2 linked regions of the Roseibium sp. Sym1 genome follow. The main gene of each other region encodes a partner of the protein of the gene in region 2 in a complex. Links are inferred from orthologs where the notes say so. Each region holds a gene or a part of one and is shown on either strand. Other genes may lie near its edges.

Evidence for each region. Proteins that work in one complex are often made in the same cells at the same time.
Region 1: the proteins of xseA (region 2) and O6760_RS30550 are in contact, whole or in part, in a cryo-EM structure (PDB 8TXR), measured with the Escherichia coli proteins. The link is inferred for Roseibium sp. Sym1 from one-to-one orthologs.

Annotation. Positions count from the first base shown.
Region 1 is NZ_CP114786.1:6,666,454-6,673,859, forward strand. What follows is about bases 2,794-5,702. They hold O6760_RS30550 (exodeoxyribonuclease VII small subunit), read left to right. Parts: upstream 2,794-4,078; coding sequence 4,079-4,327; downstream 4,328-5,702. Other genes in these bases: O6760_RS30545 (histone deacetylase family protein), read left to right, coding at 2,985-3,914; O6760_RS30555 (helix-turn-helix transcriptional regulator), read left to right, coding at 4,694-5,702. Also shown: O6760_RS30535 (acyl-CoA dehydrogenase), read right to left, coding at 1-943; O6760_RS30540 (L-threonylcarbamoyladenylate synthase), read left to right, coding at 1,164-2,159; more of O6760_RS30555, read left to right, coding at 5,703-5,860; dxs (1-deoxy-D-xylulose-5-phosphate synthase), read left to right, coding at 6,209-7,406. UniProt on the Escherichia coli protein: Bidirectionally degrades single-stranded DNA into large acid-insoluble oligonucleotides, which are then degraded further into small acid-soluble oligonucleotides.
Region 2 is NZ_CP114786.1:272,091-279,527, forward strand. The notes cover bases 2,266-5,205. They hold xseA (exodeoxyribonuclease VII large subunit), read left to right. Parts: upstream 2,266-2,922; coding sequence 2,923-4,488; downstream 4,489-5,205. Other genes in these bases: O6760_RS01265 (16S rRNA (uracil(1498)-N(3))-methyltransferase), read right to left, coding at 2,266-2,716; O6760_RS01275 (DUF805 domain-containing protein), read left to right, coding at 4,691-5,205. Outside these bases: O6760_RS01260 (adenylate/guanylate cyclase domain-containing protein), read right to left, coding at 202-1,953; more of O6760_RS01265, read right to left, coding at 1,958-2,265; more of O6760_RS01275, read left to right, coding at 5,206-5,248; O6760_RS01280 (TRAP transporter large permease), read right to left, coding at 5,376-6,746; O6760_RS01285 (TRAP transporter small permease subunit), read right to left, coding at 6,743-7,387. UniProt on the Escherichia coli protein: Bidirectionally degrades single-stranded DNA into large acid-insoluble oligonucleotides, which are then degraded further into small acid-soluble oligonucleotides.

The DNA of each region.
Region 1 (7,406 bases), 6.4 Mb from region 2 along the record:
GAGCGTGCTGGTAGGCGCGCTCGGCAACCCCCAGCCCCTGGATGCCGACCGCGAGGCGGGCGTTGTTCATCATGGTGAACATGCAGGCGAGGCCCCGGTTCTCCTCACCGATCAGCCAGCCTTTCGCGCCGCCTTCGTCGCCATAGACCATGGTGCAGGTCGGCGAACCGTGAATACCCATCTTGTGCTCGACCCCGGCCACCTTGACGTCGTTGCGTTCGCCGAGCGTGCCGTCGTCATTGACCAGGAATTTCGGCACCAGAAACAGGGAAATGCCCTTGGTGCCGGGAGGCGCGTCCGGCAGGCGCGCCAGCACCATATGGATGATGTTGTCGGTCAGGTCGTGGTCGCCATAGGTGATGAAGATCTTCTGGCCGAAGATGCGGTAGGTGCCGTCGTCGTTGCGTTCCGCCTTGGCCTTCAGGGCGTTGAGGTCCGACCCGGCCTGCGGCTCGGTCAGGTTCATGGTGCCCATCCACTCGCCGGAAACCAGTTTTTCCAGGTACCTGGCCTTCAGGTCCTCGGAAGCATGTTTTTCCATGGCCTCGACGGCGCCGATGGTCAGGGTCGGTCCGATGGCGAAAGCCATGGACCCGGAGTTCCACATCTCCAGCGCCGCCGCGGACAGCATCTGCGGCAGCCCCTGGCCTCCGGATTCCGGATCGGCGGTCAGTCCGTTCCAGCCGCCCTCGATCCAGGCATGATAGGCCTCGCGCCAGCCCGGAGGCGTCGACACATTGCCGTTTTCCAACGGCGTGCCATGCCGGTCGGCAACAGCGTTGAGCGGCGCGATCTCCTCGGCCGAGAACCGGCCGGCCTCGGTGAGAATGGCATCGACAAGATCGTCACTCAATTCCGCATAACGGGCACTTTCCCGAAGATCTCCCAGTCCGCAGACTTGTTTCAGCGTAAAGGCGATCTCATCGACAGGGGCGCGATACATTCAGGTCCTCCCAAACCGGCCGGGGCGGGTTCGCACCGACGCATGACTGTTTTTTGGCTGTTCCGAGCTTGACGGATGCGAGGCTTCTCCGCAAAAGGCGCTATCGGCAGCGATTTGAGTGGACAATAGACCAGTTGACGTTAACGTCAACCCGTATCGCAGCGGCAGGTCATCGTCTTTTTGGTCAATTCGCAGGAACCCAACGGGCGAGACACGCGACATGCAGCGCTGGACACTCGACATCCACAGCCCCGGCTGGCAGACCGCTCCTGAAGCGGATGACGTCTGCAAGGCACTTCTGGCCGGCGACCTTGTCGCGGTGCCGACCGAGACGGTCTACGGTCTTGCCGCCGACGCCACCAACGGCGCCGCCTGCGCGAAAATATTCGAGGCCAAGGGCCGACCCCAGTTCAATCCCCTGATCTCCCATGTGGCCTCCCTCGACGCTGCCCTGGATCACGGCATCTTCAACAAGCAGGCTCTTGCGCTTGCCGAGGCCTTCTGGCCGGGTCCGCTGACCCTGGTCGTTCCGAAACGCGAGACCTCGCAGATCTCAGACCTGGCAACCGCGGGTCTGGACACGGTTGCCCTGCGTGTGCCCGACGGACCGGTGATGCGCTTTCTGTCGGAAAAAACCGGACGTCCGCTGGCAGCGCCCAGCGCCAACAGGTCCGGCAGGATCAGCCCGACCCGGGCCGAAGACGTGGTTGCCGATCTTGAAGACGCCCTGAGCTTCGTGATCGACGCCGGACCTTGCGCGGTTGGCATCGAGTCGACGATTGTCGGCCTGGCCGACGGCACACCACGGCTGCTTCGACCCGGTGGCATTGCCCGGGAAGACGTCGAGACCGTTCTGGGAATGGCCCTTGCGGGCGCCAGCCCGGCCATGCGGCCGGACGCACCGGCAGCGCCCGGCATGCTGTCGTCGCACTATGCTCCCGACGCCCGCATGATCCTCAACGCACGGGAAGCCGCACCCGAGGACGCCCTGCTCTCCTTTGGCCCCGACCCCTTGCCGGGGGCAACTCAAGCGCACGCGGAATTCAATCTGAGCCCCAGCGGTGACCCTCGTGAAGCCGCCGCCAACCTGTTCCGCGCCATGAGAATTCTCGATTCCAGCGGCGCGAAGACGATCCGGGTTCAATTTATCCCCAACTTTGGCCTCGGCGAAGCCATCAACGACCGGTTGCGCCGCGCCGCGGCCCCGCGTGACTAAAGATACGCGCCCGGTAGAAACCAGATGCCTGCGGCGGATTGGCCCGCTCCTTCTGGCACATTCTTCATCACGGATTCAAAAAGCCTGAAATATCAGCAGTTCGTGCGGCAATCCTGATTCAGAAGTTGAACCGCGATCACCTGAAGTTAATCAGCACAAGCTCCAAGCTTCCGTTTTAACGGACAACTACTGCAAGCTCGAGCAACCTGATTTAGGTTAAGCAATTCATACAATAGAAGCCTACAAATCTGCACCTGCCTCAAACTTATCAACACCATAACCCAAATGGATTACGGTAAAAAGCTCGCATTCCCTTACTGGAATCACGTAGTTTAAGAATCAGATTTGAGATGCAGCGGACCTCCCCTCGGGCATTGCGGTGCTCGCACCTCTGAAAGGGCCGGCTTACACATAGCCGGCCTATTTTTTTGCGATACGGTCAAAAAAAAAGCGGAACGCCCCTTCCCCCTCCCCAAGGTCCAATTCCGATAGTCCATCGACACTTGCGGCAGAACTCTATGGCTACCGGGCCTGAAACATTTCTGCTTCCTGCACCTGTCTTCGTCCGAAACATCCAACGGTGGCCGGCGGCGAGCGGTTCGCCATCGTGACGCGCGGAACTGGCGGCGGTGAAGCCCGCGACACTCCGGACAACACTGTTCCACTTTCATGGAACCGGTGTTTTCGCCGTTTCTGAACAAGCCTGCGGCTCAAACCAGGTCTTCGCGAAACGCATTTACTTTCCGACAATTGACAGTCTCCATTGCAAGCGATCTGATAACCGGCAAAGACAACCTGAACAATCGACCTTCCGGAAACGCCTCCTTGTCCACATTGATCCTGCACCATCCGTCTTATCTCGACCACCTGACACCGGTGGGACATCCCGAACGTCCGGACCGGATCCGGGCCATCGACCGGATTCTGGAACACGAGAAATTCCAGTCCGTGGAGCGGGATATGGCACCGATGGGCGCCGTGGAGGACATCGCGCGCGCGCATCCGATGAGCTATGTCGATCAGATACACCGGCTTGCTCCGGAGGAAGGCACGGCGCGGGTCGACGCGGACACCACCATGTCTCCCGGCACCTGGGAAGCCGCGTTGCGCGGTGTCGGCGGTGCCTGCCGGGCCGTCGACGAGGTTCTGACGAACAGGGTCAGCAATGCCTTTTCCGCGTCCAGGCCTCCCGGACACCACGCGGAAAAGACCCGGGCGATGGGCTTCTGCTTTTTCAACAACGCCGCTGTGGCCGCACGTTACGCTCAAGCCAAATATGGGCTCGACAGGGTTGCGATCGTCGATTTCGACGTTCATCACGGCAACGGCACGCAGGACATCTTCTGGGACGACGCCTCGATGATGTACTGTTCCACGCACCAGATGCCGCTCTATCCGGGCTCGGGCGCCGCTTCCGAAACCGGTGAAGCCAACACGATTGTCAATGTTCCGCTGCCGCCGGGCGAGGACGGCACCGGCTTCAAGGAAGCCTTCGAGGTGGTGATCCTGCCGCGCCTCGAGCACTTCGCGCCGGAACTGGTCATCATTTCAGCGGGCTTTGATGCGCATGCACGCGACCCTCTCGGCGGGCTCAACCTGGTGGAAGCGGATTTCGCCTGGGCGACGCGGGCGCTGATGGATGTTGCCGACAAGCATGGCGACGGGCACCTGATTTCCGTTCTTGAAGGTGGATACGATCTGGAAGGTCTGGCCCGCTCGACCGCCGCGCACGTGATGACACTGATGACCGGCTGAGCTCCGGCAGATGCGTCCCAGGACGATCCTTGGCTCCGTCACGGCGCTCCTGCGTCAAAACCACGGGGATGACCTGCCCGAATTTCATTCGGTCCCTTGACCTTCGCCGCCCGGACCGCAAGTTTGCCTCGAGACTGACGAAACGCCGAAACACTGGATCGCCCATGACCGACGCAGCGAACGACATTTCCGGCCTCTCCTTTGAGGACGCCCTCAAGCAGCTTGAGACCATTGTGCGCGAGCTGGAGCAGGGCAACGTCCCGTTGGAGCGCAGTATCGACATGTATGAGCGCGGGGACGCGCTGCGCAAACATTGCGATACGCTTTTGAAATCCGCCGAAGCCAAGGTGGAGAAGATCCAGCTCGGACAGAATGGCGAAGCCGGCGGCACCGAAGCCCTCGACCCCCAGTAGACTGATTTCCGGCGGACTGTACCGCCCCTTTCCTGCGATTGCCCGCCAGACCGGCACAGCCGCCACGCGGGTCCCGTCCGGCCGGCCCGGCTCAGGTTCAGACATGTCCGCGGCACGCAGGCCGGACGCGGTCCGGCAACAAGAGAACGGCCGGCCGCACTGTCCGCAGCCCTGCGTGCGCCGGTTGAATTGCGCCGGTCTTCCTACTTCCAAAAGAGGCCGACAAGCTAAACTTTATTGCATGCATTGCCATGAAGGCGCCAAATTGCTAATTGTATAGAAAATAAACAGAGGCTTTTATGTAATAGTTAGTAGATCATGCAAGACTGGCCAGCACTCAACGAAACAGATCGCATAAATCTACTTATGCGAGTTCTTGAGTGCTCGACACAATCCGACGGATGGCCTCAAGTCCTCGATTTCATCGATGAAACACTCGGGTGCACATCCTTCCTGTCGGAATTCGACGAAAACGGCACGCCCCAGCCCCGGTTCGGCGGCACGCCCCCGGCCGAGACACTTGGGCAGGTCCTGCAGCGGATTGAAACCGAAGGCGGACGCACCGCACTCCAGTTTCTGCTGTCCGAAGCAGCGCTGTTTTATCCCTATTGCAAAACAACACTCGCCCGTAACGCGCCGGCCAGCGACCCGTCGAAGGACCATGCGCCAGATACAGTCGCGTCGCAGACCCCATCGCAGATGGAGGCTGCCGACGGATCCAGTGCCGAAGACAAGCTGCACATGGCGCCCGGGCTGGTTTCGCCGATCTGGCGCAGCGGACGATCCACCATCCTGTTCAGCTGTTTCTTTTCCTCGCATGATCTGGACGCTATCGACACCGACACTGCCAGCGAGACGTTTCGCACGATCGTCAAGATGCTCGAACCGGGACTGAACATCCACTTCGAGATGGAAAAGAAGCGCCTGGACAACGAACACCAGCGCCTGCTCCTGTCGTCCGCTGAAGGTCCGGCACTGCTCGTCAACGCAGATCGGGACATTCTTGCCTGGACACCATCCGCGCTGGAAGCCCTGGCTCGAGCGGACATCGCGTCCCAGGCGCGGCAAACACTCCTTGTTAAAAACAAGCAGCTGGACGCCGCGCTGCTGGAGCTGGCAGTCGCAACACGCCAGCATCCCGACAGGCAGTCCGGCATTGCCGGACCGCCCCCACAACGCTCCGTCTTCATCGCGGATCCGGAAGGCTTCCTGAAGCGGGTGACCATCAGCACCGTAATTCCGGCGCACCCGGCTCATAACCAGTCAGCAATGTTCGTTGTCAGGCTGGTGGAGACGCGGGAATTGTCCGGCGAAATCGAGAAATGCCTGCAGGACCATTTCGATCTCTCGCAGTCCGAGGCCCATCTGGCCCGGCATCTGACCGTGACCGGCTCGATGAACGCCACGGCCGATGACCTTGCCATCACCCGGAACACGGCAAAGACCCACCTGCGGCGCATCTATGAAAAGACCGGGGTGAACACACAACTCCAGCTGGCAATGCTCGTCCACAGGCTTGCGCAACTGTTCTGACATTTATCAGCGCGCCCTTTTCAAAGCTCCAAAAGGCTCGCAAGACAGGTTGTTTGCATCCGGCGCGGCTGCCTCACCGTGAACGAAAAATGGGGCCGCGAATTGCGACCCCAAGTTGATCACTGTGCACGTGGCCCCATCGACCACCCCTTTCCCTTAGGATAGATCCGCCCCCAAATCATCACCCAAAAGGGTGACTGAGAGCATTTTCATGGAAAGTTGCACATATTTTGCGATTCCAACTTTTAATTTAGTCGGACAAATTCAACGAAGGCTCGTACTCCTGACAATGACGGCCAATTTGGCACATTCCACTCGGCGAATTTGCGCCCTATATCCGGTTGGTGTATGCCTGCCCGCCTGTTTTCCAATCGTGGAGCGATCTCCAGCGTGACTTCCAAGCCTGAAACGCCTCTTCTCGACAAGGTCCATTCACCTGCGGACCTGCGTCGGCTTGAAGAATCCGACCTGCAACAGCTTGCTGAAGAATTGCGCTCGGAAACCATCGACGCCGTGTCGATCACGGGTGGCCACCTGGGAGCCGGGCTCGGCGTCGTCGAACTGACCGTCGCAATGCATTACGTGTTCAACACGCCCGAGGACAAGATCATCTGGGATGTCGGGCATCAATGCTACCCGCACAAGATCCTGACCGAGCGCCGCGACCGGATCCGCACCCTGCGCCAGGGAAACGGCTTGTCCGGCTTCACAAAACGGGCGGAAAGCGCGTATGACCCCTTTGGCGCGGCCCATTCGTCCACGTCGATTTCCGCCGGCCTCGGCATGGCCGCGGCGCGGGATCTGAAGGGCGGCGACAACAATGTCATCGCTGTTATCGGTGACGGCGCCATGTCCGCCGGCATGGCCTACGAAGCCATGAACAACGCCGGCCATCTCGGCTCCCGGCTGATCGTCATTCTCAATGACAACGACATGTCGATCGCCCCGCCTGTCGGCGCCATGTCGGCCTACCTGGCCAAACTCGTTTCCGGCCCGACCTACCAGACGCTGCGTGACGCGGCGAAGAACCTTGCCAAGAACCTGCCCAAGCAGATGTTCGAAAAGGCCGCCCGCGCCGAGGAATATGCGCGCGGTTTCTGGACCGGCGGCACGCTGTTCGAAGAGCTCGGGTTCTACTATGTGGGCCCGGTGGACGGGCACAACCTGGAGCACCTCCTACCCATCCTCAAGAATGTGCGGGACACCCATCACGGTCCGGTCCTCATTCATGCCGTGACCCAGAAGGGCAAGGGCTACGGTCCGGCGGAAGGTGCGAAGGACAAGTATCACGGCGTCGCCAAATTCGACGTTGTCACCGGCAAACAGTCGAAGCCGAAGGCGAATGCGCCCAGCTATACCAACGTGTTCGCGACCTCACTCATCAAGGAAGCGGAGACCGACGACAAGGTGGTCGCGATCACGGCGGCCATGCCGGACGGCACCGGGCTCGACCTGTTCGGCGAAGCCTATCCGGAGCGCACATTTGATGTAGGCATTGCCGAACAGCACGCCGTGACCTTCGCCGCGGGACTTGCCACGGAAGGCT
Region 2 (7,437 bases):
CAGGTTGCCCCCTGCCTACCGCAATGATCCGACGCGTTTCAAAGAGAAACGCCTTAAAGCTTGGGTGATTTAGGATTCCTGAAACAATAATGCAAGCGTGGAAACGACACGGGGCGCGCGGGTCCCGACGATGCCGGGGCGTCGGTCACGGAGATTTGCATCCAATCCAAAGCCGTTTCCAAGGTCCCGAAGCCCCGTCCGTCACGCAATCCTGAAGACGGATAAAGGCTCCGTGCGACCGCGCAGATGGACCGAGCCGAGGCTGGTCGCGCTGGTGCCTTCCGGCAGGTGCGCCATCGTCTCACCGCTGACCAGCGCGATCACCTTGGCGTCCGGATCCACCGTCTTGCCGTGTTCCTGAAGGCGCGCGGCCACATTCACCGCATCGCCGATGACGGTGTAGTTCATCCGGGCCGACGAACCGATATCACCCACCACGACCTTGCCGGTATGCACGCCGATGCGCACACGCATCGTGTCCAGCGGCATCTGCGCGATCTTGTCCGCAAGCGCCTTGACCGCGGAGATTGCCAGCGTCGCATGATCCGGCTGGTCGGACGGCGCTCCCCAGAACGCCATCACGCCGTCGCCGAGAAACTTGTCGATCGTGCCGTGCTGCTCGGCAATGGCATCCGACACCGTCTCGAAATAGCCGTTGAGGTAGGAAGCGGTCTCCTGCGCGCTCATGTGCGAGGCCAGGTCGGTAAATCCGGCAAGATCCGTGAAGACGATCGTCATCTCCTTGATCTCGATGTTGCGCGTGCTCGTCATGCCTTCCTCGATCAGCCGCGAAACGAGCTGGCGAGGTACATATTTGGCAAAGGCATTCAGGGCGCCGATGGAGCCGTTGAAGGCCTGGTTGACGTCGTCCAGTTCCGCCAGCCGCGAGCGCGGCAGCCGTTCCGAAGCGTCGAAATCGAGCTGTCTCAGGCTGGCCGCGGCATGCGCCAGACGGTTCAGCGGCCGGCCGAGAAGGCGTCCGACAACAAAGGACAGAAAGGCGCCTACCACGAGGGCGACCAGCGCCGCATAGAGCACAATCCGGGTCTGGTCGAGCGCCGCGCCGAATTCCTCCGCGCGGTAGAGCGTGCCCAGGATCCATCCCTTTGCCGGCCCGGACGACACCTCGGTGAAGATTGCCGTGAACATGCCCTTGGTCCCGGGAAAGACCCGTCCCTCGATCGAACCGCCCATGGTGTGGGCGTTTTCAGTCTCGACCCAGATGAGATGAAGGGGCGAGGCGGTCAGGCCGGCAAGCGCGGGCAGAGGCTGTTCGGGCGAAGCGGCGAAAGCGGCCGCGGGCGCGTCAGACACCACGATGGCCCTGTCCCGCCCCGACAGCAGGAACACCTGTTGCCGGCCCTCCCATTCCATGTCCCTGGCGACCCGCGCGAACACCGGCTGCGGATAGAGCGCCCTCAACGACTGGCCGTTGCCAAGATCGATTTCCGCGACCTTGACCCCGGTGGCCATGCCCTGCCGGTACTGGAAATCCGACCAGGCCACCTGCGGCAGTTCATCGGTGGGGGTTTCCGTCAGCACCGCCCGGCCAAGCTCGAGTTCGGCCCCTTCCGGCAGCAGGCGGTAATAGGGTTCCAGGTCGGCGTCGGACAGCTGCTCAGCCGACCGGGACACTTCGACCGCCACCGTGCGCAGCAACATTTCCTGCTGCCGGAAGAACCTGTCCAGAACGGCTTCGTTGCCTTTGAGGACGGCGAGCCCCTGTTCATCGAGCAGCCGTCCGGCAATGCGCCGGTCGGATGTCGCCATGTAGGTTATGATAATCCCGCAGATCACCACCAGCAGGACGGAAAAGACCAGACCGAGCGCGACACCGACGGGAAGTCGCAGGCGCCTGCCGTCCTTTTGAGGCGATCCCGGCCCCGCCGCATTGCCGTGGCCGGCGGAAACATCCCGCATCGGCTGGTCCGGCGGCAGGATCTGCTGGGACATCAACTCACCTCCAGTCGCCGACGGTCGCCTGAATGACCGTCAGGGCCGCGACGGCCGCGGTATCGGCCCTGAGGATACGTGGTCCAAGCGGAATCGGCGACACAAAATCGAGGCTGCGCAGCCGCGCGCGTTCCTCTTCGGAAAAACCGCCTTCCGGCCCGATCAGGACCGCGAGAGGCTGTGGCCCGGCTTCCTTGAGCTGTGCCAGGGTGAGAAGCGGGTTGTTGGTGCCTTCGCTTTCGTCGCAAAACAGCAGCCGCCGTCCGGGCTGGGCTTCGGACCACACGTCCAGGACGTCGTTCAAAGGCTGGGGCGCTAGCACTTCCGGCACGGACAGCACCCCGCATTGTTCGGCAGCCTCGATCACGTTGGCTTCCATGCGCTCCAGATTGACCCGGCTTGCCTGGGTATGCTGCGTCATCACGGGCTTCAGGCTGCCGGCTCCCATTTCCACGGCCTTCTGCACCATGTAGTCCAGCCTTGCGTGCTTGAGCGGGGCGAACATGTACATCAGGTCGTTGGGCACCGTCTGGTCCCGCGTCCGCTCCATGAGCTGCAGTGCGCATTCACGCCGGCCGCTGGCGGCGATCTTGGCCAGCCATTCGCCGTCGCTGCCGTTGAAGACCTGCACATAGTCGCCGTCCTTGAGGCGCAGCACGTTGAGGAGATAGTTCGCCTGGCCGCGGTCCGCTTCGATGCGCGCGCCATCGGCAAGAATGTGTCGCAAAAACAGTCGTTGCATGTTGAACTCGTATTTGGCCATGACCAGACCCTACGCCCGATTGTGTGGGTTTCAAGGCGGATAGCGTCAACCACACGCGTCATCCAAGCCTATTCGATTCTGTCCGTCTCCGGCCAATCATGTCGCGTATTCCTTGCGCGGAAGGGGATAGTCCCGTGCATCGGCGGGCCTCCCCTTGACCCTCTCACCGCGAGCGGCCACTTTCGGGAAACCAGAAGGAATCACCTGTGGCCGAGCAATCTTCCAACGTCGCCGAATTCTCCGTTTCCGAGATTTCCTTTTCCATCAAGCGCACGATGGAGGACGCCTTCGGCTACGTGCGGGTGCGCGGCGAACTGGGGCGGATATCGCGGCCCGGTTCCGGTCACATCTACCTCGACCTGAAGGACGACCGCGCGGTCCTGTCCGGCGTGATCTGGCGCGGCGTTGCCTCGAAGCTGAAGATCCAGCCGGAACAGGGCCTCGAAGTGATCGCCACCGGCAAGATCACCACCTTCCCGGGCCAGTCGAAATACCAGATGGTGATCGACGCGCTGGAGCCGGCCGGCGCCGGCGCCCTGATGGCCCTCCTGGAGGAACGCAAGAAGAAGCTTGCCGCCGAGGGCCTGTTCGCGGAGGAGCGCAAGCGCAAGCTGCCGCCGCTGCCCAAGGTGATCGGCGTGGTGACCTCGCCCACCGGAGCCGTCATCCGCGACATCCTGCACCGCATCGACGACCGGTTTCCCGTCCATGTGCTGGTCTGGCCCGTCCGTGTCCAGGGCGAAACCTCGGGGGCGGAAGTCGCCAACGGCATCCGCGGTTTCAACGCGCTTCAGCCCGGCGGGCCGATCCCGCGGCCCGATCTCCTGATCGTTGCCCGCGGCGGTGGCAGCATCGAGGACCTTTGGGGCTTCAACGAGGAAGCCGTCGTGCGTGCGGCCGCGGCCAGCGACATCCCGCTCATTTCCGCCGTCGGCCACGAAACCGACTGGACGCTGATCGATCTCGCCGCCGACCTGCGCGCACCGACGCCGACGGGCGCCGCCGAAATCGCCGTGCCGGTGAAGGCCGAACTCATGGCGATGGTCGACGACCGGTCCCGGCGGCTCAATTCCGGGCTCGTGCGCTTTGTCACCGGCCGGCGCACGGAGCTGAGGGCCGCCAGTGCCGCCCTGCCCGCACCCCAGGACCTTCTGGCCCTGCCGCGCCAGAAATTCGACAATCTGGCAAATGGCCTGGAACGGGCCCTGATCGTCAGCACGCGGACGCACCGGACCCATTTCCAGAATTTCGCCGGCCGCCTGTCGCCGCTGCTGCTGTCACGCCTCAGCACCAAGGCGCGGCAGGATCTGGCGCAGGCCAGCGACCGGCAACAACGCGCCCTGAAGGTGGCGGTCAGCCAGAAGCGGCACGCCTTCGATACCCTTGCCGTGCGGCTGACGCCGACGCGTCTGGCCCAGCAGACCGTGCTCGGCCAGGAACGGCTCACCGGCCTCGGCGACCGGCTCGACCGGGCCTATCTCGCCCGCGTAACGCAGGAAAAGGCCCGGCTGGACGGCCTGCAGAAACTCCTGAAATCGCTTTCCTACAAGGATGTGCTGGCGCGCGGCTACGCGGTGGTCCGTGACGACAGCGGTCATCCGGTGCGCTCCGCGGCCGGCGTCGCGTCCGGTGCCGCGCTGTCCATCGAACTGGCCGACGGTACGATCGACGCGGTCGCCATGAGTGACAGCGCCGCCTCCAAACCGGCCAGGAGCAAACCGAAGAAACCGGCGACCGGAAAGGGCCCGGTGGACCAGGGAAGCCTGTTCTAGGGCACCGGCTCCGGCGTTTCCTCCACCGCCCCGGAGGTCCGGTTCAGTTATCCAAATAGACCCCTGTCATTTCATGCAGTTTTAACCATGTCCCTTACGTCAATCTTAAGTTGCCTGGCGTAGCGTAACCGGCGTTCAATCTATTGATTTTCGAACGGGGGCACCGATGGCGGCGCAACGCAAGCAATTTGGAAGACGCGGATTGCCGCAGCAGCCTGCCCAGGGCTGGGCGGATCAGAAGACCCAGCACGGCGGTGCGGCTGCCTCCCAGGCCTATCCTTCGCCTGGCTATGCAGCGGTTTCAGACGAAGGCGGGTCAGGCTTTTCGATTTTCAAGGCATTCGGGTTTCTGGTGGGGATGCTGTTCAGCTTCGAGGGACGTATCGGCCGAATGGAATACTGGACCATCGGCATTGTGCGCTTCATCATCTTCATGATGGCCATCATGGCCTACGCGTCCACGCTCCCGCCGGTTCAGGGCGAAGTCGACGCCGTGGCGGTCATGCGCGGGTTCGTCGACACGACCGGCGGTCTGTTGTTCCTCCTGCTGTTCCTGGCCCTTACGGTATGCCTGTTTTCGCTGGAGGTGAGGCGCCTGCACGACCGGGATAAGTCAGGACTGTGGGTCCTGCTCCTGTTTGTCCCGTTCATTGGCGGCTTCTACGGCCTCTGGCTCTTCATCGCCAACGGCTTCTTTCCCGGTACAGCGGGCGCGAACCGTTTCGACACGGTACAGAGCCAGGCGAACGTTTTCGACTGAACCGGTTGCCGCGGCCGGCCGGGAGATTGTCACGCCTGGTCCGGATCTCCGAGCTGACGCAAAAACAAAAGCGCCGCTGCGAGGAACCGCAGCGGCGCTTTTTTGCCGTGTGCTGCCGACAGCTGCGTCAGCCCATCAGTTCCGGCAGGATCGTGATGATCGACGGGAAGGCAAGCAAGCCGGCGATGGTCAGCACGTCCGCAACGAAGAACGGCACACAGCCACGGAAGACTTCCTGCACCGGGATGTCGGGACGAACCCCCGAGACCACGAAACAGTTCAGGCCGATCGGCGGGGTTATCAGACAGAGCTCCGCCATCTTCACCACCAGGATGCCGAACCAGATCGCGCAGGCTTCGCCCGACATGCCGAAGGCGCTGTCGGCCGCCGAGACGCCCTCGCCGCCGTTCAGGGCCATCACTGCCGGATAGACCACCGGAAGGGTCAGGATCAGCATGCCGATCGCGTCCATGAACATGCCGAGCACCGCATAGCCCAGAAGAATGCAGATCATCACCATCCAGGGCGAGAACTCCAGCGCGACGATGAAGTCCCTGAAGGCCTCGGGAAGACCCGCGAAGCCCAGGAAGCGCACATAGACCAGCACGCCCCAGATCAGGGTGAAGATCATCACGGTGAGTTTGGCCGTTTCGTGCAGGGCCTGGCCGAGTTGCCTGGTCTTCATGCCCTTGGCAAAGGCCACCACCAGCACCACGAAGGCACCGAGGGAGCCCGCTTCGGTCGGCGTTGCCAGACCGAAGAAGAACGAGCAGAAGATGATCGCCACCACGGCAATGATCGGCAGCGTCCCCGGGACGCTCTCCAACCGTTCGCTCCAGGTAAAGCCCTTAATTGCCGGAGCGTCGCCACGCCAGGCGGCGACGGCGACGATGATGCCGACATAGATCAGCGCCGAAAAGACCCCCGGCAGGAAGCCGGCGATCAGCAGCTTGCCGACCGACTGCTCCACCAAAATGGCGTAGATCACCAGGATCGCCGAGGGTGGGATCAGCGAGGCCAGCGTGCCGCCGGCTGCCACAACCGCGGCGGACAGGCGCTTGGAGTACCCCGCCTCCAGCATCTCCGGAATGGCGACACGGGCGAACACCGCCGCCGTGGCAACGGACGCCCCGGACACCGCGGCAAAGCCGGCGGTCGAAAACACCGTGCCGACGGCCATTCCGCCCGGCAGCCAGCCGAGCCAGCGCTTGGCGGCCTCGAACAGTTGCTTGGTAAAGCCGGCGTAAAACGCCAGGAAGCCGATCAGGATGAAGGTCGGCAGCACCGACAGCGCATAGGTGACGGATTTCGAATGCGGGATGGTGCCGGCCATCTGCAGGGCGACAAAGAAGCCGCGCTCGAAGCCCATCTTCATGGAGAAGTGGATGATCAGTCCGACAAGCCCGGTGAATGCGGCGGCAAAGGCCACCCGGACCCCGATGACCACCAGGACCAGCAGCACACCGGTCATCAAAAGGCCAACTTCAAACGGCGTCATTTGGCCTCTCCTTCGTCGAGGTCGTCACCAAAGGCTTCTTCGATTTCATGTTTGGCGTGCTCCTCGACGTCTTCAATCACCGGCACGGCAATCGGTTCGCGCGCAGGGTTCGCGACCAGTCGGGCATAGCCGTAGACCTGCATCAGCAAACGCAGAAACAGGAGGCTCAGTGCCAGGGGGATCATGAACTTGGACGGCCAGGTCGGCAGCCGGATGTCCATGGTGCTGTCGCCAATGTTCAGGGCGCGTTCGAAGTGAAACAGCGACCCCCAGATCAGCAACGCAACGGTGAAGGCGATCAGGATGACGCCGACCATCTCGCAGATGTAGAGCGTTCGGCCACTGAGCCTGCCGAGCACGATCTCCATCCGGATATGGCCGCCGACACGCTGACAGTAGGCGACGCCCGCAAAGGCGAAGATCGCCATGGCCTGTTCCGTGATGTCGATAAAGCCGGGGATCGGCGTGTTGAAGGCCAGACGCCCCAGTACCTGGGCGACGGCCAGCAGCATCAAGGCGAGAATCGAGAAAGCCGCGAACATGTTGAAGGCGTTTTCGACATGGCCGAGCCAGCCGTCGAAACGGATATACGTAACCGGGCGTTCCGAAGAGGAACGTCCACCGGGATCAGTCGTCATCATGAGTAAAAGCCCCGAGCAGGGCTTTCCGGCGCCCGCATCGTGATCGCGCG